Regions from separate parts of the Alteromonas sp. AWJ4_197 genome, predicted to be linked through region 1. Evidence: predicted binding sites of a transcription regulator. Region 1 holds the regulator's gene; each other region holds the start of a gene.
The links. Region 1 encodes sigma-54, which starts transcription at its own class of promoters, with help from an activator protein. Its sites were predicted from a motif close to GTTGGCACGNNNNTNGNNT; they were not measured.
Positions count from the first base shown of each region.

Region 2: a site for sigma-54 is predicted at 2,755-2,773, ahead of ACXAGC_RS01455 (BON domain-containing protein). Genes of this name have one in related genera too.
Region 3: a site for sigma-54 is predicted at 1,648-1,666, ahead of ACXAGC_RS05585 (DUF2726 domain-containing protein). Genes of this name have one in related genera too.
Region 4: a site for sigma-54 is predicted at 5,107-5,125, ahead of flgA (flagellar basal body P-ring formation chaperone FlgA). Genes of this name have one in related genera too.

Region 1 is NZ_JBSWWW010000006.1:108,351-115,753, forward strand. Features, by position in the region: gene ACXAGC_RS14310 (KpsF/GutQ family sugar-phosphate isomerase) at 1-917, shown strand, start outside; gene kdsC (3-deoxy-manno-octulosonate-8-phosphatase KdsC) at 917-1,471, shown strand; gene lptC (LPS export ABC transporter periplasmic protein LptC) at 1,468-2,031, shown strand; gene lptA (lipopolysaccharide transport periplasmic protein LptA) at 2,000-2,569, shown strand; gene lptB (LPS export ABC transporter ATP-binding protein) at 2,575-3,300, shown strand; gene ACXAGC_RS14335 (RNA polymerase factor sigma-54) at 3,396-4,880, shown strand; gene hpf (ribosome hibernation promoting factor) at 4,913-5,200, shown strand; gene ptsN (PTS IIA-like nitrogen regulatory protein PtsN) at 5,209-5,652, shown strand; gene rapZ (RNase adapter RapZ) at 5,699-6,544, shown strand; gene ACXAGC_RS14355 (HPr family phosphocarrier protein) at 6,544-6,816, shown strand; gene ACXAGC_RS14360 (substrate-binding periplasmic protein) at 6,870-7,403, shown strand, end outside.
Region 2 is NZ_JBSWWW010000001.1:325,347-332,749, reverse strand. Features, by position in the region: gene ACXAGC_RS01470 (hypothetical protein) at 32-481, shown strand; gene ACXAGC_RS01465 (hypothetical protein) at 589-1,017, shown strand; gene ACXAGC_RS01460 (siderophore-interacting protein) at 1,030-1,815, opposite strand; gene ACXAGC_RS01455 (BON domain-containing protein) at 2,157-2,717, opposite strand; gene ACXAGC_RS01450 (hypothetical protein) at 3,019-4,146, shown strand; gene ACXAGC_RS01445 (MauE/DoxX family redox-associated membrane protein) at 4,138-4,869, opposite strand; gene ACXAGC_RS01440 (Rho termination factor N-terminal domain-containing protein) at 5,081-5,344, shown strand; gene ACXAGC_RS01435 (Gfo/Idh/MocA family protein) at 5,341-6,444, opposite strand; gene ACXAGC_RS01430 (methyl-accepting chemotaxis protein) at 6,664-7,403, shown strand, end outside.
Region 3 is NZ_JBSWWW010000002.1:496,980-504,382, forward strand. Features, by position in the region: gene ACXAGC_RS05575 (FAD-dependent oxidoreductase) at 1-1,032, shown strand, start outside; gene ACXAGC_RS05580 (hypothetical protein) at 1,222-1,581, shown strand; gene ACXAGC_RS05585 (DUF2726 domain-containing protein) at 1,745-2,332, shown strand; gene ACXAGC_RS05590 (5'-methylthioadenosine/adenosylhomocysteine nucleosidase) at 2,493-3,188, shown strand; gene ACXAGC_RS05595 (cobalamin biosynthesis protein CobD/CbiB) at 3,203-4,156, shown strand; gene ACXAGC_RS05600 (rhodanese-like domain-containing protein) at 4,273-4,683, shown strand; gene ACXAGC_RS05605 (DUF2721 domain-containing protein) at 4,756-5,145, shown strand; gene ACXAGC_RS05610 (GNAT family N-acetyltransferase) at 5,142-5,729, shown strand; gene tyrS (tyrosine--tRNA ligase) at 5,825-7,027, opposite strand; gene ACXAGC_RS05620 (OapA family protein) at 7,209-7,403, shown strand, end outside.
Region 4 is NZ_JBSWWW010000005.1:115,335-122,737, forward strand. Features, by position in the region: gene smrA (DNA endonuclease SmrA) at 622-1,209, opposite strand; tRNA gene ACXAGC_RS12175 (tRNA-Arg) at 1,249-1,323, opposite strand; gene ACXAGC_RS12180 (flagellar assembly protein T N-terminal domain-containing protein) at 1,409-2,584, opposite strand; gene ACXAGC_RS12185 (LPP20 family lipoprotein) at 2,819-3,295, shown strand; gene flgN (flagellar protein FlgN) at 3,374-3,805, opposite strand; gene flgM (flagellar biosynthesis anti-sigma factor FlgM) at 3,816-4,151, opposite strand; gene flgA (flagellar basal body P-ring formation chaperone FlgA) at 4,245-4,979, opposite strand; gene ACXAGC_RS12205 (chemotaxis protein CheV) at 5,145-6,065, shown strand; gene ACXAGC_RS12210 (CheR family methyltransferase) at 6,085-6,918, shown strand; gene flgB (flagellar basal body rod protein FlgB) at 7,061-7,403, shown strand, end outside.

The DNA of each region.
Region 1 (7,403 bases):
GCGCAGTAAGTGCGCTGGCATCCCGGCTGGACAATAAATTTGAGCAAGCCTGTACCTTGTTGTCTGAATGCAAAGGCAAAGTAGTCGTGTGCGGCATGGGGAAATCCGGCCACATCGGGCGTAAAATTGCTGCGACTCTTGCCAGTACAGGCACACCAGCCTTTTTCATGCACCCTGGCGAAGCCAATCATGGCGATCTCGGCATGCTTAGTCAGACAGACATATTGCTGGCCATTTCAAATTCCGGAGAAACCGGCGAACTGGTGAACCTGCTTCCCGTGGTCAAGCGGCTGTCTGTGCCTGTCATCGCGATGACGAATAGCGAATCAAGCACCCTCGGCCAGCATGCCGATGTGGTACTCAATGTCAGTGTGGAAAAAGAAGCCTGTTCGCTGGGGCTTGCACCGACCTCTAGTACTACAGCAACCCTGGTAATGGGTGACGCGCTGGCCATTGCACTGCTGGATGCTAAAGGATTTACTTCAGATGATTTCGCCCTCTCTCACCCGGGCGGCAGTCTGGGCCGGAAACTGTTACTCAAAGTGGGCGATATCATGCTGACCGGCGACGCTCTTCCTCTTGTATCGTCTGCCGCGACCATTTCACAGGCTCTGCTGGAAATATCTTCTAAAGGTCTGGGAATGACAGGTATTACAGATGACAGCGGCAAACTCAGCGGTATTTTTACCGACGGCGATCTGAGACGAATTCTGGACGCCAGAACCGACATTCATACCACTCCGGTAGCCAATGTTATGACCCGCGGCGGGAAAACTACCCGCTCCGGTACACTGGCAGTGGAAGCGTTAAATTTAATGGAAAAACACAAGATCAGTGCGCTGATGGTGGTGGATGAAAATGATCACCCCGTGGGCGCATTCAACATGCATATGTTGCTTAAAGCAGGAGTTCTCTGATGGGACATGAAGTCACTTTTTACGGTGTGATCAGTGAAGAGCGGTTTGAAAAACTCAAAGGGCTGAAACTGCTCGTTTGTGATATCGACGGCGTATTTTCTGACGGCAGAATTTATCTTGGCAACAATGGTGAAGAGTTAAAAGCCTTTCACACCCGCGATGGCTATGGCGTTAAGGCATTAATAAACAGTGGTGTGGACGTTGCTGTCATTACCGGCCGCGACTCGGCCATTGTAAAGAATCGCATGACCGCCCTGAATGTGAAGCACATTATTCAGGGTCAGGAAGATAAAGCCACGGCTATGGCTCAGTTGTGCGAAAAGTTGAATCTGGCGCCATCAGAGGTCGCAGCCATCGGTGATGATATGCCGGATCTTGGCATGTACCGGTTTGCCGAAACAAAAATTGCGGTGAAAGATGCCCATCCGGCCGTCACCCGCGAAGCGAACTGGATCACCACAAAAAATGGTGGATTCGGCGCAGTACGGGAAGTCTGTGATGTGATTTTACAGGCGCTCGGCACGCTGGACACCATACACGGGGCCAGCGTATGAACCGTTTAGGGATCAGTATTTCTGCGCTGTTTGTTATGGCGCTGCTGATGTACCTTCCGGTCTGGATGGCAGAAGAGCAGGCTCCGGCGAAAAAAGCCGGTGCAGACGCCTTACGCCCTGCCTATAAAGCAAAGAATTTGACAACTACGCTGTATAACGAAGAAGGCAAACTCAACCACGAAGTCTTTGCCGCCTCTATGGAGCATTACGACCAACTAGGCTTTGTGTTATTCGACCAACCCAAATACACTGTCTATGTGAATGATGACGAGGCCCCATGGCAAGTCACCGCTGATGAAGGCACACTCTACAACGATGACCTGATCCAGCTGGAAGACAATGTGCTGATAAAAAGCCTGAACCCTGAAGAGTTTATCCAGACCATCACAACCAATTTTATTAAGGTGAATCTGGATGACAAAACCATGACTTCAGACCAGCCGGTAGATATACGCGGTGTACAGACCATCATTAAAAGTAACGGTTTCAATGCAAACCTGCGTACCCAACAATATGAGTTAATTGATCATGTGCAGACAATTTATTCCCCGGGCAGTTAGCCTTTTCGCAGCAATAGCGCTGCTTGCTGCTGCCGGTGAGGCAATGGCCGGCTCCGGTGATTTTGAAAAGCCTATTACCGTGGATGCTAAGTCACAGTTTATTGACGGTAAAAAGAAGAAATCGGTTTTTAAAGACGATGTGAAGATTACCCAGGGTTCACTCATCATTGCCGCAGATGAAGTTGAAGCCATCGCCAGTGAAGGCGAAGGGAAAGAGGTTTTTATTGCCCGCGGAAAACCAGCCACTTATTCTCAAACGCTGGATGACGGCGCAAAAGTAAAAGCCAGCGCAAATGAAATTCGCTACGAAGTAGCCAAACAACTCATTTCCTTGCAAGGTGATGCGAAAATCCAGCAAGATACCAGCATGGTCCAGGGAGATAGTATCACCTATGACATGTCAAAAGAGCAACTTCTGGCAACCGGCGGTGAAAGTAACAGCAACGGCCGGGTAACCACGGTTTTCCGTCCTGACACAGTTAAAGAGCTGAAGGAAGAGAACAAGACTTCAGACAGCAACGAAAACGAGGGTAACTGAGTTACATGGCAACCCTGAGTGCGACTCACCTGGCAAAGTCGTATAAATCACGCCAGGTCGTCCGTGACGTTAGTTTATCGGTTTCTACCGGACAGATAGTAGGTCTGCTGGGTCCTAACGGTGCAGGTAAAACCACAACGTTTTACATGATTGTCGGTCTTGTGCCGCTGGACAAAGGCAAAATCCTCATTGATGAGCAGGAGCTGACGCACCAGCCAATGCACGAACGTGCCCGCCGGGGAATTGGCTATTTACCCCAGGAGGCATCCATTTTCCGCAAGCTGACCGTACATGAAAACATCATGGCGATATTACAGACGCGTAAAGACTTAAAAAGTCATCAACGTGAACAGGAAGCGGATGCACTACTTGATGAATTTAATATTAACCATATACGTAATAGTACAGGTATGAGTTTGTCGGGTGGCGAACGCCGCCGGGTTGAAATTGCCCGCGCACTGGCAGCCAATCCGCAATTTATTTTGCTCGATGAACCCTTCGCCGGAGTTGACCCGATTTCGGTTAATGATATAAAGAAGATCATTCAGCACTTACGGGACAGAGGTATCGGTATCCTCATCACCGACCACAATGTCAGGGAAACCCTTGATGTGTGTGAAGAGGCCTATATCGTCAGTCATGGAGAACTGATTGCTCAGGGCACCGCAGAACAGGTATTAAGTAATCAAAAAGTTCGTGATGTATACCTTGGTGAGCAATTCAGGCTATAGTTAAGATATCGGGATGAGCATTTAGCGGAGATTTCGCCACCGGCACTCACACCGCTACAACCGGATGTCCTTTTTAGAGTTTATATAAGACGTAGATGAAACCATCTTTACAGTTAAAATTTAGCCAACAACTGACAATGACGCCTCAGCTTCAGCAGGCGATCAAGCTATTGCAGTTGTCTACGCTGGACTTACAACAAGAAATTCAGGAAGCCCTCGACTCTAATCCTTTGCTGGAAGTCGACGACAGCTCCGACAACGATGTAATTGAGAAAAATAACATCGATAATGATGACAGCATGCAAGAGTCTGCATCAGCCTCATCTTCTGACAGTATGGATACCGGTGAAGCACTGGAAAAGAATGATTTACCGGACGAGCTGCCCATCGACAGTACCTGGGATGAGTACATTTCTGCGTCTTCTGCACCCGCGCCCGGCCCTTCCGGTGGCGACGATGAACAAATCTTTCAGGGTGAAACCACCGAAAATATTCAGGACCATCTGCTGTGGCAAATGCGTCTGACACCTTTTTCTGACACAGACCGCGCCATCGCACTGGCGATCATCGATTCTATTGATGAGTCCGGCTATCTCACGGTTACCGTTGACGACATTTTGCAAAGCGTTAACAGTGAAGATATGGAAGAGCCCGTTGAAGAAGATGAAGTTGAGTGCGTACTTAAACGTATTCAGCTTTTTGATCCTCTCGGTTCCGGCTCCCGCACACCGCAGGAGTGCTTGTTAGTTCAGCTGGCGCAATTTGCACCGGAAACACCGTGGCTGGAAGAAGCCAAACTACTGCTCAGAGAGCATTCCGATCTGTTAGGCAGTAAAGATTACCGTACGTTAATGCGTAAAACCCGCCTGAAAGAAGATCAGTTACGGGAAGCGATGCGTTTGCTGCAAACGCTTAATCCCCGTCCGGGCAGTGCATTAATTACGAAAGAACCCGAATATGTCATTCCGGATGTATCGGTTGCGAAGAAAAATGGCCGTTGGGTTGTAGAATTAAACCCCGACAGCCTGCCTAAGCTCAGTGTTAATCAGCAGTATGCTGCAATGAGCCGTAAAGCAAGAAACAGCAGTGATTCACAATTTATCCGCTCTCACATGCAGGAAGCAAAATGGTTTATTAAGAGCCTTGAGAGCCGGAACGATACGCTGCTGAAAGTAGCAAATTGTATTGTTCAGCAACAGATGGGCTTTTTTGAGCATGGCCCTGAAATGATGAAACCAATGGTGCTGAATGATGTCGCAGAAATGGTAGATATGCACGAATCTACTATTTCCAGGGTAACAACGCAGAAGTACATGCACACGCCCCGTGGTATTTTCGAGTTGAAGTATTTCTTCTCCAGCCACGTTGCCACTGAATCAGGTGGTGAGTGTTCATCTACAGCGATTCGCGCCCTGATTAAGAAGCTGGTTGCCGCTGAAAAGCCAAGCAAGCCACTGAGTGACAGCAAGATTGCTTCGTTGTTGGCCGATCAAGGCATTATGGTTGCCCGGCGAACAATAGCAAAGTACCGGGAATCCTTGTCGATCCCGCCGTCTAACCAACGCAAAAGCCTTATCTAACTTAAGGCTGCTCAAAATAAGGAAGACGAAATATGCAAATCAACCTTTCTGGTCATCACATTGAGATCACTGATTCTTTGCGTAATTATGTCGATACTAAGTTCAGCAAACTGGAACGTCATTTTGACCACATATCAAATGTGCACGTTATTTTAAATGTTGAAAAGCTTAGCCAAAAAGCAGAAGCAACGGTTCATCTTAGCGGCGCGGAAGTCTTCGCCTCTTCCGAAAATCAGGACATGTATGCTGCCATTGACAGCATGGTCGATAAGCTCGACAGGCAGGTCCTGAAACACAAGGAAAAGCTTAAAAAGCACTAATTGAATTCATGGATATACAAGCCATAGTCAGCCTGGACCGCACCGAGTGTGCGGTCCAGTGCAATAGCAAAAAACGCATTCTCGAAATCATCAGCGGGATTGCAGCTAAAAATAACCCCGATGTTGATGAAGCCACCGTGTTAAGTAGCCTGCTGGCCCGTGAGCGAATGGGCAGCACAGGTATAGGTAACGGCATTGCCCTCCCCCACGGTCGCCTGGCCGGACTGGAAAATGTCATCGCCATCGTAGTTACCAGCACACCCGCCATCGATTTTGATGCTATCGACAACAAACCTGTGGATATTTTCTTTACTCTGCTTGTCCCTCAGGAACAAACCGAAGGACATTTACAAACTCTGGCCATGGTTGCCGGAAAACTCAGCGATAAAGAAACCATAAAAACTATCCGCAAAGCTCAGACAAGTGATGATATTATTCGCGCATTACAGTAACTTAGTGTAATACGCACCGACAACACGTGACTTCAGGAGAAACGGCGTGAAGTTAATCATCATCAGCGGACGTTCCGGTTCAGGAAAATCAGTAGCACTTCGTGCCCTTGAGGATCTGGGGTACTACTGCGTCGATAATATTCCGGTTAATCTGTTACCAGCCCTGACACACACTGTCGCCGATGAATACGAGCAGGTAGCTGTGAGTATTGATGTCAGAAACTTGCCTAAAGAGCCTTCTGAGCTGGTTGAAATTCTCGACTACCTGCCGGAGTCATGGACTGTCACCATCGTATATATTGACGCAAGTGACGATATGCTGGTGCGCCGGTTCAGCGAAACCCGGCGGTTACATCCGCTGGCCAAACTGAATAAGTCATTGTCAGATGCCATCCAGACAGAACGTGAACTGCTGGCGCCTGTAGCGGAAAGAGCGGATTTGAATATTGATACCGACTCTCTGAGCATCCACCAGCTGGCAGAATTAATCCGCGAGCGTATCCTCGGTAAGAAAAGCTCACGACTTGTTCTGGTATTTGAATCATTCGGCTTTAAACACGGTATTCCCAAAGATGCAGACTATGTGTTTGACGCCCGTTTTCTGCCAAACCCTCACTGGGAGCCGGATTTAAAACACCTGACAGGCCTGGATACACCGGTTCAGGTTTTCCTCAGTTCCCAGCCTATAGTGACCAAATTTATCTGGCAGATTCAGAACCTCATCACGACCTGGTTGCCACACCTTGAACGGAACAACCGCAGTTATGTGACAGTCGCTATCGGATGTACAGGCGGACAGCACCGTTCAGTTTATGTAGCGGAATCACTGGCGAAAAACTTCCGGGAATCTCATCCTGATGTCCAGATCCGCCACAGGGAGCAAAGTAAATAATGCGCATAGAGAAATCTCTGACTATTGTTAATAAACTGGGCCTGCATGCCAGAGCTGCAACGCAGTTGGTGCAACTGGCGAATCAGTTTGATGCCGAAGTTATTTTACAAAAAGGCGATAAGCAGGCTAATGCCAATAGTGTGCTGGGACTGATGATGATGGAAAGTCATCAGGGGGAACAGGTTACTGTGATCTCTGAAGGTCCGGATGCTGAAGCTGCAATGGATGCCGTCGAGGCATTAATTGCAGGCAGATTTAACGAAGATGAATAGCGCCGGCACACCACTGAGTGTGCAGTGCCGGCGAAGGCTTAAAGGCAATCCCGTTGAAACGTTTCATCAGTTTAATCATCTTTTTGACAGTGATGGCTTCTCAAAGCTCAGTATGGTGTGCTGAGCACAGAAAAAGTCTGATAACCGGTGGTACGGCCTGGCCTCCTTATCTGTACATAACAGACAATAATGAGCCGGCCGGTGAAGACTACCAATTGTTGAAGTCGGTTTTAGGCAAGCTGGATTATGCACTGGAAAGCCAGATCCTGCCTGAAAGACGGGTCACTCAGCAAATAGAACTGGGGCAAATTGATGTAGTTACAGGTGCAGCTTTCACACCGGCGAGAGCACTGAAAAACTATTTTTCTGTTCCTTACCGCAAAGAAACCATCAGCTTTGCCTTTCATCCTTCCCATCATGACGAATATGCCGGCAAATCTCTTGAAACCTTACTAAGGGAAGGCAAAACCCTGGCGTTAAATACCGGCGGATGGTATGGCGACTGGTTTAATGAAACAGTCACTGAGCAGTACAGCGCGCAGCTTATTCATCTGGATTCCATTAACCGGCGGTTACAGTTTCTGAAC
Region 2 (7,403 bases), on a different contig from region 1:
TCCGCCGTTTTCATCACCCTCAGTAAAAATTATGAAGTTTGTTCACGGTGAGTTCGATATAGCATTATCAGGCAATATCATGCTGACTCAGGCATACGGGCCCTGGAATGCTGAATGCGTGGTGGCATTTGGTGAAGCTTACCGGATTGAACGTCAGCTGTTAAAAGCAGACACATGGTCTGATATTGTGATACTGCGTGGCGAAAGCCTGCTTATTCCCGATGCTGAGCGTGTGCTTGGTGTGCGGATAGCTGCGGTTGTGCCCTTAGGTTTGAAAAAAGTGGCTATCGTAACAGCTGAATCCTCAGTGAGCGTTACCGCGCGCATGCAGCTCACCAGAATGTATGACAGCCTTGACGTTGAGTACGATTTTTTCACAACGTATTCTGAAGCAAAGGCCTGGCTCGAAGACGCGGGCTTTTCAACGTCTGCGCAATCAGAACAGGTATTCTGTGCTCATCTTCCCGCTTCTGTGCTGTAATCCTCTCTATTTTCTTTTAAAAGCCCCCTTTACAGTAAAAATTCATAAACTGGAACGTTTCTCGCAGGTCACTGTTTAATATCAGTGAAAAATGAGGAGTGTCGGGTATGCATGCAATGGGAACGTCACCGGCAGTAGTGATGAAAGCCTATGTAATGGCTTATGAATCTATGGGCATGACACGTCTGGAAGCCGCGAATTTACTGGGTATTTCAGAAGTGGCTCTGGATCAGAGTTTGTATGTGGGGTTTGAGGAAACGTCGCAGGAGTGTGAAGTTCAGGTCGCTTTAATACGCCTGTACCATTTACTGTTTGCGTTGTCAGATGGCGACAGCCGGTTGATTTCTGAGTGGCTGAACCGCTTCAACTTTCATTTGAATGCCGTACCGGTAACGGTGTGTCACAACCTGGCAGGGATTTTATATCTCACAGATTATCTTGAGGATATGCGTGCAGGGGATGCTATGCCCTTCGTGGATATCAAAGGGCATATTCATGCGGCTAACGATACAGAGGAAGAACAGTATCATCGTTAGCCTGAAGGTTGGCTAGGCGCCGGCTTCGTATTCTTCCATATCTTTACGCTTATCCACCTTATGCTGGTCTTCAGACCGGCCTTCACGCCAGTAACTGCTGATATATAGCTGGTCGTGGGGGATACGTCTTTCTTTAGCCAGTAACTGCCGCAGTGCCCGCATATCTGAGAACTCACAGGCTACCCAGGCAGCCGGTGTACCCGGAAGCCAGCTCAGTGCTGCCACTTCATCTGCAAGACTGTTTGCACCGGTTACCCAAATTACGTTTACGCCGGCAGGTTTCTCCAGAGGTTGGATATCATCTGCGGTGGTAACCTTGATGACGGCATAACCCTGTGTTTGCGGCTCCAGTTTTTCCAGGTAGGTAGAAATGGCCGGAAGGGATGTCATATCGCCGGCGAATAATACCCAGTCGAAGCTGTCTGCCAGACCTTTGGAGCTGCCCGGTCCGCCTACACAAATTTGATCACCGGGTGCTGCACTTTTTGCCCAGTGTGAAGCCGGGCCGCTTGCAACGCCTTCACCATGCAGCGCCATGTCGATATCCATAGTGCCGTTGCTGCGATCCAGTTGACGGATGGTATACGTGCGAAGCTGCGCATCTTGTAAGGACGCCGGTGGCACTGACAAGGGATTACCATCAAAATCAAAAAGTAACTTAACGTATGCTGTTGTATCGATATCGGGATAAGCTTTCAGGGCATCGCCGGTCACGGTGATACGGCGCATGTGAGGAGTAATTGCAATGTTGTCTTTTACTGTGAGACAGGCGGGTTGTCTTGGCTGTCTTTTTTCCATACTTATTTTCTCTTCTATTAATTCACCACCATTTTAAATGAGAACAATTCTTAAAGACAACGCATTGTTACGAATGGTGGGTATCTGTATAACCGATAAAATAGAATGAAAAAAAAGCCGGAACACAAAGGTTCCGGCAAAAGACATTTAGGAATACACATGGAAACAAAACAATGAAAGCACTCTGTTGTTTTGTGATTTTAAATATAGGACTGACTGCTGCTTTATTCGACATGAAAAACTATATCTGCGTAGTATTCCCGATACCAAAAAAAGCTCCCGCCAAATGGCGGGAGAAAATCAGAGGTTTTGGTTAGGCCGGGAAAGGCCTGGAGGGGAGATTAACTGTCAACAGACAGTTCACTTTTAACGTCAACAACGTCATCAGTGTTCTTTGCAATGGCTATGATCAAATCGCGCTCTGTGAGCGATTCAACCTTGCCGGTAAGGGTTACAATCCCTCGTAAAGCATGGACATCAATGTCGTCGCCTGACAGTCCGGATTCCAGCAAAAGTTGTGTGCGTATCAACGACACCATTTGCGCATCCCTGACTCCATGGAGCAAGGTGACAAGGTCACCCTCCAGTAATGCAGGCTTTACAACATCCAACTTGTTTTCAACTGATACTACGCCATCCAGTGACGCCGCAACTTCCTGTGCGAGTTCCCTGTTAACTTCACTGTTAACTTTGCCGGTTAAAATAACCTGTCCTTTGCTCACATCCGTGCGAATATCCATCGTATCGAATTGACCACTAAACAAGAGTGCCGCTTCTACCTTGCCTGCAATTGCATCATCCGTCGCAGATTGCGTTGGCGAGGCTGAAATCCCTTCAGCAAGAAGTGACGTTGAGAACACAGTCATGACTGTCATTGTCAAAGCGGGAATTATCCGTTTCATACTCTGTTCTCCTGTTCGTTGTCTGTTGCAAACAATAATGCCAGTGGCGTGCCAGATTATACTTTTGTACTAAATATGATGTTATTGCACTGGTTTTTAAGGTTTTTTTATGGTGTTTAATCCGGTGTGATAAAAAGGAGGAGAATCCGTGTGGGAAAATTTTACCTGCCAGTGTGTCTATATTTTCATACACAAACTTAGATAACTGACTATGGTTAGAGGAGGAAACAAGTTATTACTTTATCCCTTTCCTGTCATTCAGTAAGCTGTGTTAAACAGTTTGCTGCCACGGAACCGGTTGGTGAAAAAATACGGAATAATACTGACACTTGCTTTAGTCATCCTTGCCGGTGTTGTCTTCTTTTTAAAACCTGATAAACCGGCTAATAGCACTGCCCGGCTTCCACAAACAAAAGTGATAAACACGCCTGCGGAAGAGCCGCAACCTCCGGTCACAGCAGAACAAGATGAAAGCACTGAAAAGCCGGAGCCTGTATTTGATAGTTTTCCTTCCTGTACGCGGTTGAGTCCCGACGACTACACGCTGATTGAAAAGAAAATAGAAGCCTTTTATGCAGAAAACCTCAGTTCAGAGAGTGAGCAATCACGCCTGACTGCACTCATGATGACCAGCTCTGAGGGTGAGGCTGCGATGAATGCCTGGCAATCATTTTTGTCTGAATATCCCCGTAATACAGATGCACTTCGGGAAACATTGCGACTTTGCAGTATGAACGGTTCCCACTCAGTATGTAACCGTACGCTTGTGCGTCAGGCACAAGAGGGTGGCCGTGATGATGGTGAAACCTGGCTGAACCTTGTGTTATTTCATATAAAGCAGAATGATCATGAGGCTGTACTGGCATCCCTTGAAAATATGGTGCAGGCCAAAAGCTATTCTAATCATTATGCACGGTTCGTCTCCCTGGCGCTGGATTCCGTGATAGCTGAGCAGGTGGCATCTCTTGAAGGTGCAGTGATTTATGCGATGGGTAAATGGGCCGCCGGTACGTACAAATATAATCTGCTCAAAACATGGTGCGGGAGCAGGGCTGACGAGCCAGCTGTTGCCAGTGCATGCATTGCGGCTGCAAAAGATATGGTGTCAAGAGCGCCACTAGAGTTAGAAAAATTAATTGGTCATGATATAGAGCTCGATATTTATACGAAGCAGGGCAACATGGCGATGGTTGATGCTGTCAGAGAAGAAATGGAAGCTGATGCAACACCGGAGAATCCGCGTCTTGCGGATGCTCTGGATTTGATGATGCATGACCATGCACTGTTTTATACCTGGCTTAATGCATTGCAGCAATCCAGTGAAGAAGACGCTATTTCAGCCCTGATAAAAGAGGCCGCTGATAAATCTGCTGACCCCTCCTATCAACCTTGTCGCACAGAGTCAGGCCCGCCTTCTGCTTCAGAGTAAAATCATCAACAGTGCGCCGAAAATCATGAACAGATTTTCAGACAAGGATACAAAGCCTAAGGGCACGTTGCTGTCACCGCCAACACAAGCGCATTTCAATTCACGCTTGTCCACGTAAACGGCTTTATAAACTGAAACCGCGCCTACCGACCCCATGAAAAGTGAAATGGGGGCAATCAGCCACACTGGCAACATCGCAATCATGCCTATGCCGGCGAAAGCTTCCAGAAAGGGGTAGAGGTAGGCGTAGCGTAAGTGCTTCATCGCCAGTAAATCATAGGTGATAAACGAGTTAGTAAAGCTGAAGAGATCCCGTAACTTCTGTACTGCCAGTAAGGTCATGGAAAAGGCAATAAACAGCATAAGTGTACGAACACTGAAAAAGTGTGTCATCAGCAGGCTCTGTACGGCGAAAGCCAGTAATAATGCAACAGCAAAAATCACCAGAACCGGTGTGTAGGTTGTACCGGATTGCGGCGTGTCGCCTTTGCCGAAGTATGCCTGCAAATCATCATAGCCGCCAATACGCTGACCATCGATGAAGGTTTGCGGCGTGGTTTTTACATCATGCTTCTGCTTAAATTTATCGGTTTCTTCCCGCGAGGTCAGTTTGTGGTCTTCAATATGAAACCCTTCCCGCTCAAGTAAATCTTTTGAGCGCAGGCCGAAAGGACAAATATGCTTGTCTGTAACCATGCGATAGAGCTGTGCAACTTTTGCCATGTATCCTCCCTTGTTCAATGAGCAGTTTTCAAAAGGCGATCCGGTCGGGATTCAGTACTGCTACGCAGCATCACCGTATTTTGATCCGTAAAGATGCGTGACAGGTCTTGTCAGTCCGGGATTAAACCAGTGAGCAAGTCTTCGGGTATCAACGAGTGATGTATGCAAATGAGGTATGTGTGCCGGAAACTTATATGTTGAGGATAAATTGATGACAAAAAATCACGGTAGCCAGATTAAAGACGACGAACAGTACGAAGCGCTTAGGGATAAAGGCTTCAGCAAAGAAAAGGCTGCAAGAATTTCTAATGCACAGGCCAATGACAGCCTGCATCCGTCTGAGAAAGGTGGCACAAGCAAAAAATATGAAGACCGGACGAAGAAAGACCTGTACGGGCAGGCTAAAAAAATTGGAATCAGTGGCCGCTCCCGGATGAATAAAGCAGAACTTATAGACGCTCTGCGCAAACATTAGTCCAGAAGCACTTGCTCTCCTGTCTCAGCGGACTCAAATATGGCGTTGATGATCTTCACATCACGCAATGCATCCCCGGCCGTAACCAATGCGGGGCCGGTGCCCAGAATTGCCCTGGCATCATTGTCCATTTGCAGTGTTTGTTGCATGGCACTTATCGGAGGTAAGGTTTCACCATTACTGGCCGTACCCGTAACGCCTGAGTAACTTTGCATAGGTTTGAGCTGATACCAGCCCTCCTTGCAGTTTGCTTTGAAATAATTGAAGCCCCGCACAACACTGGCACCACAGTCAGCTTGGGTACCATCGGCAAATTCCATGGTGAAAATGGTGGTTTCGTCCACTTCTTTGAATATGTCAGGATGAGACTTTTCGTGATACCCGCTCACCGCTACAGGTTCTTTGCCGCTGATGAATCGGGTGCCATTAATGGCATACACCCCCATATCGTATAGCGCACCACCACCCATAGCTTTCTGCATTCGCCAGTTGCTTGCTTCACGGCCGGAACCTGCGTAGCCCGCATAACTTTCAAAACCGGTGAAAGCACCAAACGGCTGTCGTAAATGATACTCCGCAAAATGACGGGTATTCGGTTCATGCTGCATGCGATACCCGATAGAAAGCATCACTTTGTTGCGGCTGCAGGCATCAATCACAGCCTGACATTCGGCCTCATCCATAGCAAAAGGCTTTTCACACCACACATGCTTGCCAGTGTTGGCAGCCATAACGGAGAAATCTTTATGCGTACCCGTGGGGGTGACCACATAAATCACGTCGATGTCATCGTTATTGGCAATGTCATTCATTGTCCCGTAGGTATACGTATTCTTATCAGGGATACCATACTTTGACTGCCACTCTGGTATCTTCTCCGGACTGCCGGTAATAATACCCCGTAGTTCACAGTGGCGGGTGGCCTGCAGCGCCGGGGCAAGCAGACGGGTGCTGTAGTTACCCAATCCCAGCAGGGCAACACCCACTTTGTCTTTCGAAGGGCGGGGTAAAGCAAGCGCAGAGGAAACCGGCACTGCTGATGCGATGAGCAAACCGGAACTGGCGAGCTTGACGAACTGGCGACGGTGGAGTGTAGACATGATTGCCCTGTTGTTTGATTTTTGCCCGTTTTTAGCCTAGCTATTATTAAGTGCTTTTTCAATGTCCTGAAACTGACATATAAAAATGGTTAATTTTATAAATCAAGAAATTAGACCACTCTGCCGATAAAGATCACGTAAATTTATATTTACTGCTAATCACGGGATTAAAGACACGTGTGGCAGTCATAAACTCATTAACGACTGGAAATAAATTTTATGTTTAATCGTCACCTCGTCAAAGAAAACGAAGCGCTTCGGGAAGAACTGAACATGCTTAAACAGGTTCGTGAAAGTCTTCGTGATGAGATGATTTTCGTGAGACTGGATCACGCGGGTCGCATTGAAAAAGTGAACCGCCTGTTCGAAGAAGAGTTAGGCTACCGCGGGTCAGAAGTGGAAGGTAAACATTTTCTCGATTTTGTTCCGTCTATTGCGAAAGGCACAGATTATTACAAGAAACTGCATCAGGCGATGGAAAGTAATCATCATTACAGCGGGGCCATTGAGTATACCCGAAAAAATGGTGAGGAAGCCTGGCTTCGCGGCGTGATGCAGCCCATTTTAGATAATAACGGCAGAGTGCATCACTTCTCCGTTAACCTGAACGATCTCACCAGAACGATTACCATGTCAAAAGAGCATGAAGACTTAGTCGAGGCATTACATAAATCCACGGCGGTAATCGAATTTGACTTAACCGGTCACATCTTAGAGGCGAATGCCGCTTTCCTCGGGGCGGTGAAATACGGCCTTAAAGACATTAAAGGTAAGCATCACCGTATGTTTTGTACTGATGAAGAAGCGAATTCAGAAGGTTACAAACAATTCTGGGCTAAGCTGGCCCGCGGTGAGTTCGTGGCCGGACGTTTTCATCGTGTAGATGCTCACGGCAATACATTGTGGCTGGAAGCAACGTATAACCCGATTCACGATACCCACGGCCGTTTGTATAAAGT
Region 3 (7,403 bases), on a different contig from region 1:
ACCGCCTTCGAAATGGGCTGGCGTCCGGATATGTCTGACGTAGTCTGGACAGACAAGAAAGTCGCTATCGTGGGTGCCGGTCCTGCAGGTCTTGCCTGTGCAGATATTCTGGTACGTAACGGTGTGAAGCCGGTTGTTTTCGACAAGTACGAAGAAATCGGCGGCCTGTTAACCTTCGGTATTCCTTCGTTCAAGCTGGAAAAAGACGTAATTAAACGTCGTCGTGAAATTTTCACCGAAATGGGTGTGGAGTTCAGACTCAATACTGAAATCGGTAAAGATATCGACTTCCAGGCGCTGCTTGATGAATACGATTCAGTGTTCCTCGGTATGGGTACGTACAAGTCCATGCAAGGCGGATTCGACAATGAGCACGTTGAAGGCGTTTTCGATGCCCTGCCGTTCCTGATTGCGAATACTAACCGTGTAATGGGGCTGGAAAAAGATCCTGCTGATTTTGTCGACATGAAAGACAAAACCGTTGTTGTGCTGGGTGGTGGTGATACCACTATGGACTGCGTACGTACGTCTATCCGTCAGGGCGCAAAACGCGTAATTTGTGCTTATCGCCGTGATGAAGAAAGCATGCCCGGTTCACGCAAGGAAGTACAGAACGCGAAAGAAGAAGGTGTGGAATTCGTCTTCAATGTACAACCGCTGGATATCGCGCTGACCGGTGAAGGCACTGCAGCCGGTGTTAAACTGGTTAAAACTGAAATGGGTCCGCCGGACATCAACGGTCGTCGTCGTCCTGTTGAGGTGGAAGGTTCAGAGCACGTGCTTGAAGCGGATGCGGTCATCATCGCCTTCGGTTTCCAGCCAAGCCCTGCCAGCTGGTTTGCTGACTACGGTATTATCCTGGATGAAAAGGGTCGTGTTATCGCCCCTGCCGGTGGTAAGTACGCTTATCAGACTGCTAACCCGAAAATCTTCGCCGGTGGCGATATGGTTCGGGGCAGTGATCTGGTTGTAACCGCCATTGACGAAGGCCGTAAAGCGGCCGACGGCATCATGGATTACCTCGGCGTTTAATACGGCTCAAAGCAAAAAAACGAAAGCCACGGGATGAGAATTCCGTGGCTTTTTTCGTTTCTGAAGATCAACCGCCGATACTTGAGTGTGTGCCGGTATACCTATGCTTTATTGCCGGTTAAGGGGTTCTTGCCTATAGTTTTACTCATCTGTTAAGCATCCATTCCGCTTAATAAAGGGAGAGTAAAAATGAACAAAAAGACGTGCAGTATGATTGCAGCGACTCTGCTGTGTACGGCTTCGTTATCTGTGGCTGCAGCGCCTGACACATCCGCCTGTCCGGCAGACTTTCACACGCTGACCATGCCGGATGACGCAAAGCAATGTCAGGTTTTCGACAGCGGACTGCCTGCCACGCTGGTGTTTTATTCCGCGACACCACAGCAAACACTCATCGACTACTACACGGCACAGTATCCCGGTATGCAGGTCGCAGCAACAGTACAGGGCAGAACGTTACTCACTGCAGCTAACGACAGTGTGCGGGTTATCATTTCCCCTGATCACGAAGGTTCTCAGGTAGATATGATGATTGTTAAGGCCAACTGAGACCTGTCAGCCTCTTCCCAGCTCCTCTGTGCCGGACGCTCTCCCGACCTTGCAAATTTTTAGCGGTCTGGCACTTCCTTTGCAAAATCCAGCTTGTTGACTAATTCACGACACAAAACGTCACTTTTTTGACGTATGTGATTTTGCTTTCGCGGGGATCAATATGGAACTGGCTATAATTTTAATGATGTTACTGATTGTGGTGGCTCTGGGCGCCATGAAATTGTCGGACAGCGGTGTAAGCTTTCCTTTTCGCAGTAAACCTCAGCTGTTCACACCGGTAGAACATAATTTTCTGAAACTGATTGAGCAGGCGGTGGGCCGTGAATTCCGCATCGTCTGCAGGGTACGCCTGAGCGATGTACTGGCAGTAAGAGCTAAAGCCAGTAAAAAACAAGGCTCCAGCGCCATGTCACGGGCGTCGTCAAAGCAACTGGATTACGTATTATGTGACCGCGACGACATGACGCCTGTTATGGCTATCGACCTTGTTTATAACGATGGCAAGAACAAATACAAATCCCAGCGCGACTTTTTTGTCAGCGGCGCGCTGGATGCAGCAGGATTGCCTCATGTGCGCATTAAGGTGAAAACCGGTTATACCACTGAAGAGATCCGCGAATGTATCGAAAGCAAGCTGGTGCCTTACCGCCGCAAACAGCAACGTATTGCGCAGGCGCCGACGCTTAACCCTGCACCGAATAAACGCCCGACACGTCCGGTGCGTTCAAGCCGGGCAGCGGCTGCTTAATTTACCTTTTACTCTCCGGGTCGGTATTCTCCCCAAGGTACCGACCCATTTTCCCCTAATTTCTGTCAGTTTCTTCACTTTCATATTACCATTAACAATCATGACTTAACGGACCCGCGCACACCCAGTTCGCCGGGCGGTACATCGACGGAACATATTTATGAAAATCGGTATTCTTGGCGCAATGGATCAGGAAATTGCACTGTTACAGGCATCTCTGACAGATTGTGAAACCCGACAGTGGAAACATCTGACCTTTTACACCGGCACCCTGCATGGCGCTGAAGTCGTGCTGGTAAAATGCGGTATTGGTAAAGTTGCTTCAGCCCTTGCCACAACAGCACTTATCGAGCAATACACGCCTGATTATGTTGTTAATACCGGTTCAGCCGGCGGCTTCGATCCGGCGCTGAATATCGGTGATGTGGTCGTCGGCAGTGCAGTGAAATATCACGATGTGGATATTACCCATTTTGGTTATGAACTTGGGCAATGTGCCGGTATGCCGCCACAATACGACTGCGATCCCCGGCTTGTTGAAGCTGCTACCGCCGCGGCACAGGACATCACCCATATCCAGAACACCACTGGCATGATTTGTACCGGCGATTCCTTTGTCGGTTCAGATGAAGCGGCACAGAAAATTAAAGACACTTTTCCGGCAATGAAGGCCTGTGAAATGGAAGGCGCAGCCATCGGACAAACCTGTTTTATGCTGGAAACACCGTTTCTGGTGATCCGTTCTTTGTCTGATATCGCCGGCAAGACATCATCAGTGTCCTTCGAGGCATATCTGGAAACCGCAGCGAAGCACTCTGCTGAACTGGTTATGGGAATGATTGCCCGTCTGGCCTGAGCATAGTGTTAAGCATGGACGCCCTGCTCCACAGCCCCTTATTACAAAATCTCGCCCTGCTGTTGGTGGTTATCGCCATCGACAGCCTTTGGCGCTGGCCTCCCAAATACCACCCGTTAACCGTATTCCGCCTGCTGGCGGCCGGGATGGCGACAAAAGTAAAACCCAAATCCACTGACAGCCCTTCCCAACACCGGATATCCGGCGCACTGGGTGCCATTGTACTTATCGTGCCTTTCACTGTGCTTACCGGTTTGCTGGTTACCATGGCTGAATATCCGCTGTTTTTCGAAGCAGTCATTTTGCTCTGCGTCATGGACTTCGCTCAGGTGAGATGGCACTACAATGCTGTCGTCACCGCCCTTGGCAGAGAAAAGAAAGTCCTTGCCAGAGAAATGGTGTCCCACTTCGTCGCCCGCGACTGTGCTCGTCTGTCAGATATCGGTATTGCTAAAGCTGCCATGGAAAGTTTACTGCTCAGGTTCTGCTACCAGTTTTGCGGTGTGGTTTTTTGGTTTCTGATTGCCGGTCCGGTGGCAGCACTGCTGTATCGTCTGCTGCTCTTATTCAGCTGGCAGTGGCACTGGCGAAACCCCGGCTTCTACTGGTTTGCCCTGCCCGTTCGCAGGGTCACCCGGCTGCTCTCGCTGGTCCCTGCATTTACCGGTGCAATATTACTGGCACTGTCAACACATCCGGTTGCCGGATTTAAAGCGCTCTCACAGGCAAGATCCAGAGACAGCACCTCACTGCTGCTGGCGTTATGTGGCGGGAGCTTAGGGATCCGGCTGGGTGGCCCGGCCATTTACTCAGGGAATATGATCCGGTACAGCCGGGTCGGCGGCCACCGCGAGGTACGCTTTTCAGACATGACACATTGTCGTCAGGCTGTTACCAGAGCGGTTTTACTGCTGCTGGGGATCACTGTTGTGATCTTTTCTGCCCTGCACGCACTATATGCTTTTTAATACTGTGCAAACTGCCCGGGATGTAAAAGGGTTCTGCACGCCTTGTTCAAATAGTGTACACTGCACCGGAAACACAGGTTAAAACAGATATACGGAACATAGTGACGGATAACCTCATGCGCAAAATCATTGTTGTTTCTGCTCTTATTATCTTTGCCGTTGTTGCAACAACCTTTTACTGGCCAAAAGAAGCCGAAGCCGACGGATTCCGCTCAGTTCAGGCAACGCCTTTCATGCTGGAAAAAGTGAAAGCCGACGAGTGGTTACTCATCGACGTGCGTACTCCGCAGGAATACGCTGACGGCCATATTCCCGGCGCCATCAACATGCCTCACGAAGCCATCGGCGACTATGTGGAACAGCTGAATGATGCCAAAGACAAACCTATCATTATTTACTGCCGCTCCGGGCGTCGGGCGCAAATAGCAATGCAGATGCTGGAACAGAAGCAGTTCACCGGTATCAGTCACCTTGAAGGCGATATGCTGGGCTGGACAGAAGCCGGTTTGCCCGTAGAGAGAATGTGATTGCTTGCCTGTATGGCAGAAACCGGATTAAGCTGGTAGTATTCCGCGCTTTCATTTTAAGCAGATACGTCAATGCAGATAGATATTGCTACGCCGGCCATGTTGTTTCCGGCGATTTCACTGTTGCTCCTGGCTTACACGAACCGCTTCCTGACACTGGCAACGATAATCCGTAACTTTGCCCGTGAAAACCGCGACGAAAACACACAGGCGCAAATCCGTAACCTGCGCCAGCGCATTTTATTCATAAAACGCATGCAGATAGCCGGTGTTGTCAGCTTTTTCCTGTGTGTCTTATCCATGCTTGCCATTTACCTGACGTATCAGCTGGCCGGAAACTGGATATTCGCCTCCAGTCTGGTGTGTCTGATGTATTCATTGTGGATGTCTGTGCGGGAAATCCTGATCTCTGTTGAAGCACTGGATTTCCATCTGGATGGCATAAAAGATAATAAAAAATGAAAAACAATAAGCCATCAGCCAGCGATATTACTTACGTCCCCCTTGCGCCGGAGCACTTTGAAGGCGTGTTGTTATTAGGCAACCGCATTCAGGGTGACGGTTATCTGTCTCATTTCTCTCTGGAAGAAATGTATCATAAGGGCTGGCACGACAATATTAATGCCAGCTACGTTGCTCTGTACAACGGTGAGATCGCCGGATTCAGACTGACCTTTGCCCACTCCCACTGGCAGCCTGACGAATGGTGTTCTGTGGCAGAGTGGCCGGTGGATCCGTCACGGGTGTGTTATTTCAAATGTAATACGGTAGACGATCGTCTGCAGGAATGTGGCATTGGCAGCCGGTTGCTGGAAATCGCCACACAAAAAGCGAAGGAACAGGGTGCCCTGGCGGGCCTGGCCCATATCTGGCTGGGTAGTCCGGGTAACAGTGCCTTTCGTTATTTCAGTAAAAACGGCGGTAAACTGATTGCCAGACACCCCGGCAAATGGCGTTATGCTTCCATCCATGAAGGCTATGATTGCCCTGTTTGTCCCGGTTATTGTGAATGCGAAGGGGCAGAAATGATGATTGTATTTCCGTAATCAGCCACTGCCCGCTACGGTAAATACACATCAACAGCCATTAAAAAACCCGCAATCATGCGGGTTTTCTTATTTCTGCGGCGGACACCGGAAAATTATGCTGTCAGTGTAACTCTGGCAAACTTACGTTTACCCACCTGATACACGGCTTCACCGGCTTCTGTGATCACCAGACGGGTATCTTCGACTTTTTCACCGTCAATCTTCACCGCGCCCTGCTTAATCATACGCATGGCATCAGAGGTAGAACCCACCAGCCCCGCTTCTTTCAGCAGGTTACCGATGGCAATCCCGTCAGCTTCCATGGCAACAGACACTTCCGGCATGTCATCAGGGATGGCGTTTTTCTGGAAACGCTGAATAAAGTCCTGATGCGCACCTTCTGCTGCAGCTTCGTCGTGGAAACGGGCGATGATCTCTTTTGCCAGTTCGATTTTGATATCACGGGGATTCGCACCGGCTTCAACCTTCGCTTTCAGTTCTGCCACTTCTTCAAGAGGACGGAAGCTCAGCAGGTCATAGTAACGCCACATCAGATCATCAGAAATCGACATCACTTTACCAAACATATCGTTCGGCGCATCAGTAATACCGATGTAGTTATTCAGCGATTTAGACATTTTCTGCACGCCGTCTAAACCTTCCAGCAGTGGTACCATCACTACCGCCTGCTGGCTCAGACCGTTCTCTTTTTGCAGCTCACGGCCCATTAACAGATTAAAGCGCTGATCAGTGCCGCCCAGCTCAACATCTGATTTCAGTGCAACAGAATCATAACCCTGAACCAGCGGGTACAGGAATTCGTGAATAGCGATTGGCTGACCACCGTTGTAACGCTTTTTGAAGTCATCACGCTCAAGCATACGGGCTACCGTCTGGCTGGCCGCCAGTTTGATCATACCAGCCGCACCCAGCGCATCCATCCACTCAGAGTTAAAACGAATCTGCGTTTTCTCTTTATCGAGGATTTTGAATACCTGTTCCTGATACGTTTTAGCGTTTTCCAATACCTGTTCTTTGCTTAAAGGCTTGCGTGTCACGTTTTTACCGGTAGGATCACCGATAAGACCGGTGAAATCACCGATCAGGAACACAACGTTATGGCCTAACTGCTGAAAGGTGCGAAGTTTATTAATCAGGACGGTGTGACCCAAATGTAAGTCTGGTGCCGTAGGATCGAAACCAGCCTTGATGGTCAGCGTCTTGCCTGACTTGAGTTTTTCAATTAACTCTTCTTCAGGCAGGATCTCATCCGTACCCCGTTTAATTTCAGCTAAAGCGGTTTGCCAATCGGTCATGCTCGTTCCACACTTATTACATTTACTGGGAAAATTTAATCGGGGCATTTTACGCATCCCGGTGAACCTTTGAAAGACTTGACCGTCAAAAATCGGCTTCCTGTGCGATCTAATCATGAAATTACAGGTGCTTTGGTGGAAAGTCGTGCTGTAACACGATATTCTCAGGCTGGGCAGTAATATGAGATTGAAATTTACCGTGGTTCTGAAAACATTCAAAAATCTTCCCAAACCACACCGGACCGGATTGGTGATCGCCAGTTTTTTACTGGGTGGTCTTATTCTTCTTCCTTCTGAACCGGTCGAAGCAAGTCGTCATCAGGAATCCCTGATTTTAGACGCAGGTGTGCGTTACCCTGTTGCGCTTTCAGTCATT
Region 4 (7,403 bases), on a different contig from region 1:
ATACCCATTCCTGCTCAGTTACAAAGATTTACGGAAATTGATTAATTTTTACATTTTCCGGAACAATTTTAACCGGACGTGGTCTGCATATACTGAGCGCCAAAAATAAGTTGTTTCAGTGTCAAATTTTTGAACCGATCTCTTGTGATCTGTAAAACACTGTTTTACATTAGGCGTGTCAGGAAGACTTATAAAAGGTAGCAACGGAAGCGGGTTGTTTGGTTAGGATCGTTAGGGATCCGCAGTTAACGTTAGATAATAAGAGACGAATATGTATCGTTCTGGTAAGGGGTTCGGTTTAACCGGTGTCGCTGTCGCAGTCTTGTTTATGATTCTGACCGCTGTATTCAGTTCTTCCGCAAGTTCCGCAGAATTAAAAGTGAGCGAAAAGCGCTCGCAATCAATCTGATTGCTGTTTAGTCGCAGGGTCAGTTAACAGTGCTCTCTTCGCATTGCGGAGTGGGTTAGTACTGTCTTCAAAAACTTCTGGTGTAGTCAATTTCGTAAACTCAAGAATGATTTTCGGTGCAAACGCAACACCTGAAACACATCTCAAAACCGCCACATATATCATTTAACGGCCGGTCTTTAAACATAGATCATTATCGCAATTTTTCCACTTTATCTTTTTCTATTTTTTTCGCGGTTTATTAACTTTTGTTGCGGATGTTTTTTCAGCAATACATAAGTTGCGCCGAAACCGCCATGACCGGGTTGTGCGGTATGCCACGCGATGACGAAATCCAGTTCGGCGAGCCAGTGGTTTACGTAGCTTTTTTTCATTGCCGGAAGCGGTTTACTGTTTTCGCCTTTGCCATGCTGAACAAGCAGAGCGCGTGTGCCCCGTTCATGGGCGTTTTTGAGTTGCTTGTAAAGTAAGTCTCTGGATTCAGCGAGGGTCAGGTTTTTAAGGGATATACGCTGTTCAAGTTCATACTTACCCAGCCGTAAGTTCTTAAACACGCCGTCCTGAATGCCGGGTTGTTGAAAAGCAATGAAATCGTCGGGTTTGACGGGTTTCACGTTTTCCATACTGAGGGGATTGAATATGTCCGGATTATCTTTGGCCAGTGCGGCTCTTTTGGCCTTTTTCGCAAGGCTGTCCTGTGCGTCGTGATTGAATACTTTGTCGTCTGTAGTTATCCGTTGTACATCGCCCATCTCTTCCATGAAAGAACGTAAATCATCATCGTCGAACTGGTGGTGCATGGCTGACCTCGAACACAAAGAATATGTCGCTTAACGCTATGGCGTCCCTAGCTGGAATCGAACCAACATCTAAGCCTTAGGAGGGCCTTGTTTTATCCATTAAACTATAGGGACATCCGGTCCGGAACTGCCGGAGAACCGCTATTATAGCTATCCTGAATGGAAGTTGAACCCGCAATTCTCTGATTTACCGTGTTTTCTATCGTCTGGCTACAAAATCATTGGGCTGGATATTGGCAAGAATTCCCCCGTCAACCGCTTCAACCGTAGCGCTGTCAACGGATGCGCTGGTTACCCGCACTTTCACGGGATAAAGGTTATATTGCAAAAATGTCATACCCTGCGGATCGCGCACCTGGCTGGTTTTATAGACGGTGAGTTCGTCACCGGGTTGAATACCATGACTCCGGCCAATGGATACCTGCAAGACATCGCCTCTGACGGCCAGTACCCGGCCGGTAGCAGGCTGACAGGTGAGCATATCATCAATATCTTCAACCACGCCGGTAAACAACCGGTTGACGGCTTTGCCGTATTCACTTTGCCAGAACCGATAGCTGCTGACATCAATCTGTGAGAACTGATCGAATTCCCACACGGCTTCGGTAGCATAATTTTTCTGCATGAGTACGGCACCGTTCATACCGTCTACCAGAGATACATCGAGGGAAAACTGACGCAATGCATCATCACTCTTCCAGAATGCCAGTGAAGAGTGAGCGGGACGCAGCATACTCAAATCTGTAATGGTTGCTGCCAGAATGTATTGTGAGCGGCTCTGACGGGCCAGGTCAGGTGCCTGAGCCAGCACATTAGCGCGGTTCCATCTGACAGTGTAGGGCACTATCTGAGCCAGAGAAGTTAATTCAGAGCGGGCTTTAAATAATTGCTGGAGGTGTCTGGGTGCCTGTTCGGATAAATCGTGGATTTGTCCGTCCTGTGCCTGCGCCCTGTGTTCGATAGGAAACCAGGTGGTGACCAGGGTTTTTTGAAAGTCAGCAACACTGCAAGTAGCGGTTTGCGGAAAAATATCTGCCCGTATGGTTACTGTTACATAATCGCTGTGCCATTTCTCATCAATAAGCTCAAGGTTGTTCACTTCTCCGCTGGCACTAATTTGAAGCCTGTCTTCCTGCAACAGTCCGTTGGTCAGCATCTGAACACTTTGCACAGAAGCGCCGGCAAAAATCATTGCCTGTCTGATCGCCTCTTCGGTGGCCTTTGCTTTGGCGGCAATTTTATCTCCGCCCTGGATGAGTGCCTGTCCTCTGGCTTCATACCAGGCGGCAGAAGTTTGCCACGACAGTAATAAAAATAGCCCTGTAAGAAACAGTTTAATCCCCGCTGGCCGGAGCAAATTGTCAATTCGAGTCATCTTTATCACCGCAATCATATTTAAAATGAAGCGGAACCGCTGGCAAAGCAGCGTTTCCGGCTTTATGTGCAAAGACAAGAGCAAAAAACGTTCCTGAAATTGCGTCTGAAAAATGGCGCAGAACATCAGGGCACGGTTATTGCTGGAAACGGGTAACAGAAACAATCTGCTGTGGATGCAGAACAATGGTGTTCAGCGACATTCAGCAAACTGATTAAGAACTACAGGTGGGTTATGCAATCTATTATCCTGCGATCAGCAAGAGCGACAGGCGTCAGTCTGGTATTACTGCTGGGTGGTTGCTCAGGGCTTATTGATAAGCATGTTGAGTGGGAAGTGGTGGAGCCGGAAAGTTACCCCGTGCTGACAGCGATAGGATATGCACCGGTTGCGCAGCAAATGGGTCAGACGGAAAATGACCGCTCCCTGATGGCAATGAAAGCATCAAAGCTGGATGCCTACCGCGAACTGGCTGAGCAGGTATACGGTCAGCGACTGAATGGTTCTCAGTCGGTGGCGAACATGGTGATGCAGGATTCACAATTAAAAGCATCTGTTGAAGGCGTGATCCGCGGCGCGAGGGTGATAAAAAGTTATCCGGTGGGCGAGGATACTTACGCTACTGAGTTAGAGCTGGACATGCGTAAGGTGTACGATATTTACCTGACAACCGCTAAGCCTAAAAGGATTAGAGACGTTACTTATTACTGAGCCGGTTTACTGGCTCCGGTCTTCTGCAAAAAGCAAAAAAGCCCGTTTTCACGGGCTTTTTGGTACTTGTCACTGTTATCAGGCGCTCACGCCTCTGCCTAGTCCGGAGCCTTTCGGCTTTCCGCTTTTATCGTAGGTCAGAGATTCTTTGGCGCGGACTTCCAGCATTAAATTACGCAGGTGGGTCAACCTGAGCTGACCCTGTTCAACGGCTTTTTGATTAACTGATGTACGGTACTGACACTCTTCGAGAAGCTTTTTGGCCTGGGCAATCAAGGCGGTAACATCGTCTGGCGCTGTTTTTTCCGCTGTAAGTGCAGTGTATTGCTTACTGATAGCAATATCACTTTGCTGAATGGTATCGAGGGTTTGCTCTTTATCCTTGAGCAGATTCATCAATGCCTCAGCATCCCGGGAGCTGATCAGGTGCAATTCCTGTTCAAGCAAAGTCGCCAGATGCGTTAAGTTTGCGATCTGTTGCTCCAGTGCCTGTACCAGTGACTGCGACATAAATTACTCTCTACGATTTAATGCCAAAAACCTGCGCTTCTAACCGTGCGATTTTCTGCGCCAGGGAATCCGGGTCGATTTTATACTCACCACTTTGAATGGCTTTCTTCAGTTTGTCGACCTTTTCCTGATTGACCGGCGCCTCAGTGCCTTTCTTCTGTACCTGACTTAACTGCTGGGCAGACTGAGTCAGTGAGACAGAGTCCTGGCGCGGAGCCGTTGTCTGTGTATTTTTCGCCGCAGCTTCCTGTTGCTGCGCCGTTTGTGTCTGTGCCTGCTGATTATTCAGCTTTGCATTGTCAATGGGCGCCTTAGGGGTTCCATTGTTAACATTGTTGATTGCCATAAATTTTTTCCACTACCAATAACACCTCATACACGTTATCGGCCTGAACTGGCGCATCTTTAACCTTTTTTCAGTGTTTTTTACTGTTTGAGGCTATAAATTCACAACCACTGTTTGCGTGCTGGCAACTTCAGCGATAAGCGTCTTTTTCGACGATGCGTTAACTACCTGAATACTATCGCCTATTACCCCGTCCTGTCTAGCGATGCCGGCCGTTTTCACCTGCATTCCCGCGGCCTGAGCACGGATGGTGATGCGATCACCTTTACAGACAAAGCATAGCATATTTGCCTGTACAGGCTGGCCGTCACGGACCCGTCTTTTCATTCTCGCGCCGATAAGCTCCTTTTGCGACATATAACTGGTGTGCCGTAACTGGTTAATGTCTACTTCAGCCAGCTTCAGGTTTGCTGATGTCAGCACTGTGCCAGGACTGATAAGACCGGAGGTCACCACCACCGTGCGGGTCCGCACAACCCGTGCGTTGGTAAACAGATACCAGTCATTGTTGCCGCAACTCACTCTTACTGAAATATAGGACTGGGTGAGGGCGCTGCTGTCTGCGTGATACTGAAAAGGCGTATGGCAGGCTGGGATCTGAATGCGGTCATCAACTGGCACAATACTTACCTGAATATTATCGTCGCCGTGAGCGTCCCCAATAGCGCTTAACAGATAAGCCTGAGCTTCCTGCTTAATTTTTTCCCGCATCTGCGCTGAAGATTGGGCAAATGCCGGAATACTGGCTATGTTTAGCATCATCAGCAACATAACCATCAGCGGCCTGCTTAAAGATTTCTGCAATAATTTCGATAACTTTTTCTGCATGATGACTTTTTTCGTGTTCAGTTCATTGTATTTTGACTATGATTAAAAGCAGAACCTTTAGATTCGTAATGGTTAAAGTGTCACTTTTTTGGCGATTCTGTTTTTAAACATTAAGTGATATGGTGAAACGCAATGTTCGTGCCCAATTTAAATTAGAGGTGATGTATGTCAGGCATTCTTGATTCCGTTAACCAGCGCACGCAGTTAGTGGGGCAGAATAGGCTGGAGCTACTGTTGTTCAGACTCAACGGCCGTCAGCGCTTTGGTATTAACGTGTTCAAAGTGCGGGAGGTACTGCAGTGCCCGCCATTGACAGCAATGCCTAAATTGAATTCACTGGTACGGGGAATTGCGCATATCCGCGGGCAAACCATTTCTGTCATCGACCTGAGCATGGCAACAGGCGGCAGACGGATTGAAAACCTCGAAACAGCGTTTATCGTTATTGCAGAGTACAACCGCTCAGTACAGGGCTTTCTGGTTGGCGCGGTTGAACGCATTATCAATACGAACTGGGATGCCATTATGCCACCGCCGCAGGGGACGGGTCGCGCCAGTTATCTTACTGCCGTTACGGAAGTGGATAAAGAGCTGGTGGAAATTCTGGACGTAGAAAAAATTCTTAACGAAATTTCTCCCCTCAAAGCCGAGGTTAGTAAAGATGTTATCGCCGGGCTGGATACCACTGCTCAGGAAGATAAGATTATATTCATTGCCGATGATTCTTCTGTTGCCCGCAGTCAGGTGAAAAAAGCGCTGACGGCACTGGGACTGAAAATGGAGCTGGCTAAGAATGGCCTGGAAGCATTGAACCGTCTCAAAGAGATTGCTGCTGAAACCGGCGACGTTACAGATAAAGTGGGCGTACTGGTTTCCGATATAGAAATGCCGGAAATGGACGGATACACACTGACGGCTGAAATTAAAAACACCCCCGAATTGCAGAAATTAAAAGTGGTTCTTCACACGTCATTAAGCGGGGTATTCAATCAGGCGATGGTGCAAAAAGTCGGTGCCGATGATTTCATTGCAAAATTCCATCCTGATGAACTTGCTACTGCTGTAGGTAAATGGTTGTCTAATTGATTGACGAGGCCAGGGAAGCTTGAAAAATAAAGAAGTGTCTGCCGACAGTTACCGTCAATTCGGAACTTTTCTGCAGCAACAGTGTGGCATTTCATTAGGCGACAACAAGCAATATCTTGTCCGTAGCCGCTTGTCGTCTTTGATGTACGAATACGACTACGACAGCCTGGACGGACTGATTGCAGCTGTGGTACGGGGTGGAAACCGTAATTTGTTGCAATCCGTTCTGGATGCCATGACCACCAATGAAACTCTCTGGTTTCGTGATAATTATCCCTACGAGTTACTTATTAATAATATCTTGCCGCAGTACGCCAGTGAAAATCGCCGGTTGCGGGTCTGGAGTGCCGCCTGTTCCTCCGGGCAGGAGCCGTACTCCATCGCTATGTCAGTACTGGAATTTCAGCGGCAAAAACCCGGCGCTCTGAGAGCCGGCGTGGAAATTACCGGCACAGATTTGTCGTCTGCCATGCTGGAGAAGTGCAACAAAGGTGTGTATGACGAACTTTCTCTGGCCCGCGGGTTATCGGCAGAACGCCGTCAACGCTATTTCTCTCCCAACAGTGAGGGGATGGTTCAGGTCAATGAGGAAGTACGCAGAATGGTTTCTTTTAAAAGCCTGAATCTGCTGCACAGTTATACGGCCCTGGGTCGCTTCGACATCGTATTTTGCCGTAATGTACTGATCTATTTTCCGGCAGATGTGAAACAAAAGATACTGCAACAAATTGCCGCCCAGATGCAGCCCGGGGGGATTTTGTTCCTCGGCGCTTCCGAATCTATCGGTGAAGCCGGATCTCATTTTACCATGGTGAAGTGCCATCCCGGCCTTTACTATCAAAGAAATAAATAATCTCCTGACGCCCCGCCCGGGGCGTCAAAAAATACTTGGCACTTCATTTGCAAAGTTTTCAACAATAAGAAAACGACGATTCATACTCTGAGTCTCTTTTTAATTCGATGTTGTTGAAATCTTTGCCTGTGGAGTGTTTTACATGGCCATCAACCTAGACAATCTGACCGGTTTCCATAAAAAAGCGCTGGATATCAGAGAGCAGAAGATGGAAGTGATTGCCGGTAATCTGGCAAACGCAAACACCCCCGGCTACAAAGCCCGCGATATAGACTTTAAGCAAGCCATGGAAAGCGCCCGCAGTGAACAGCGCCAGGGTTCTTTGCAACGCACTCATGAAAATCACATTGGTGGCGGTCTCAATATCAACAGCTTCGACATCGATTATCGAATCCCAAATCAGCCCGACACCGGGGACGGCAACACCGTTGAAGTGCAGGCTGAAAGAAATGCCTTTCTGGATAACGGAATGAGATACCAGGCAA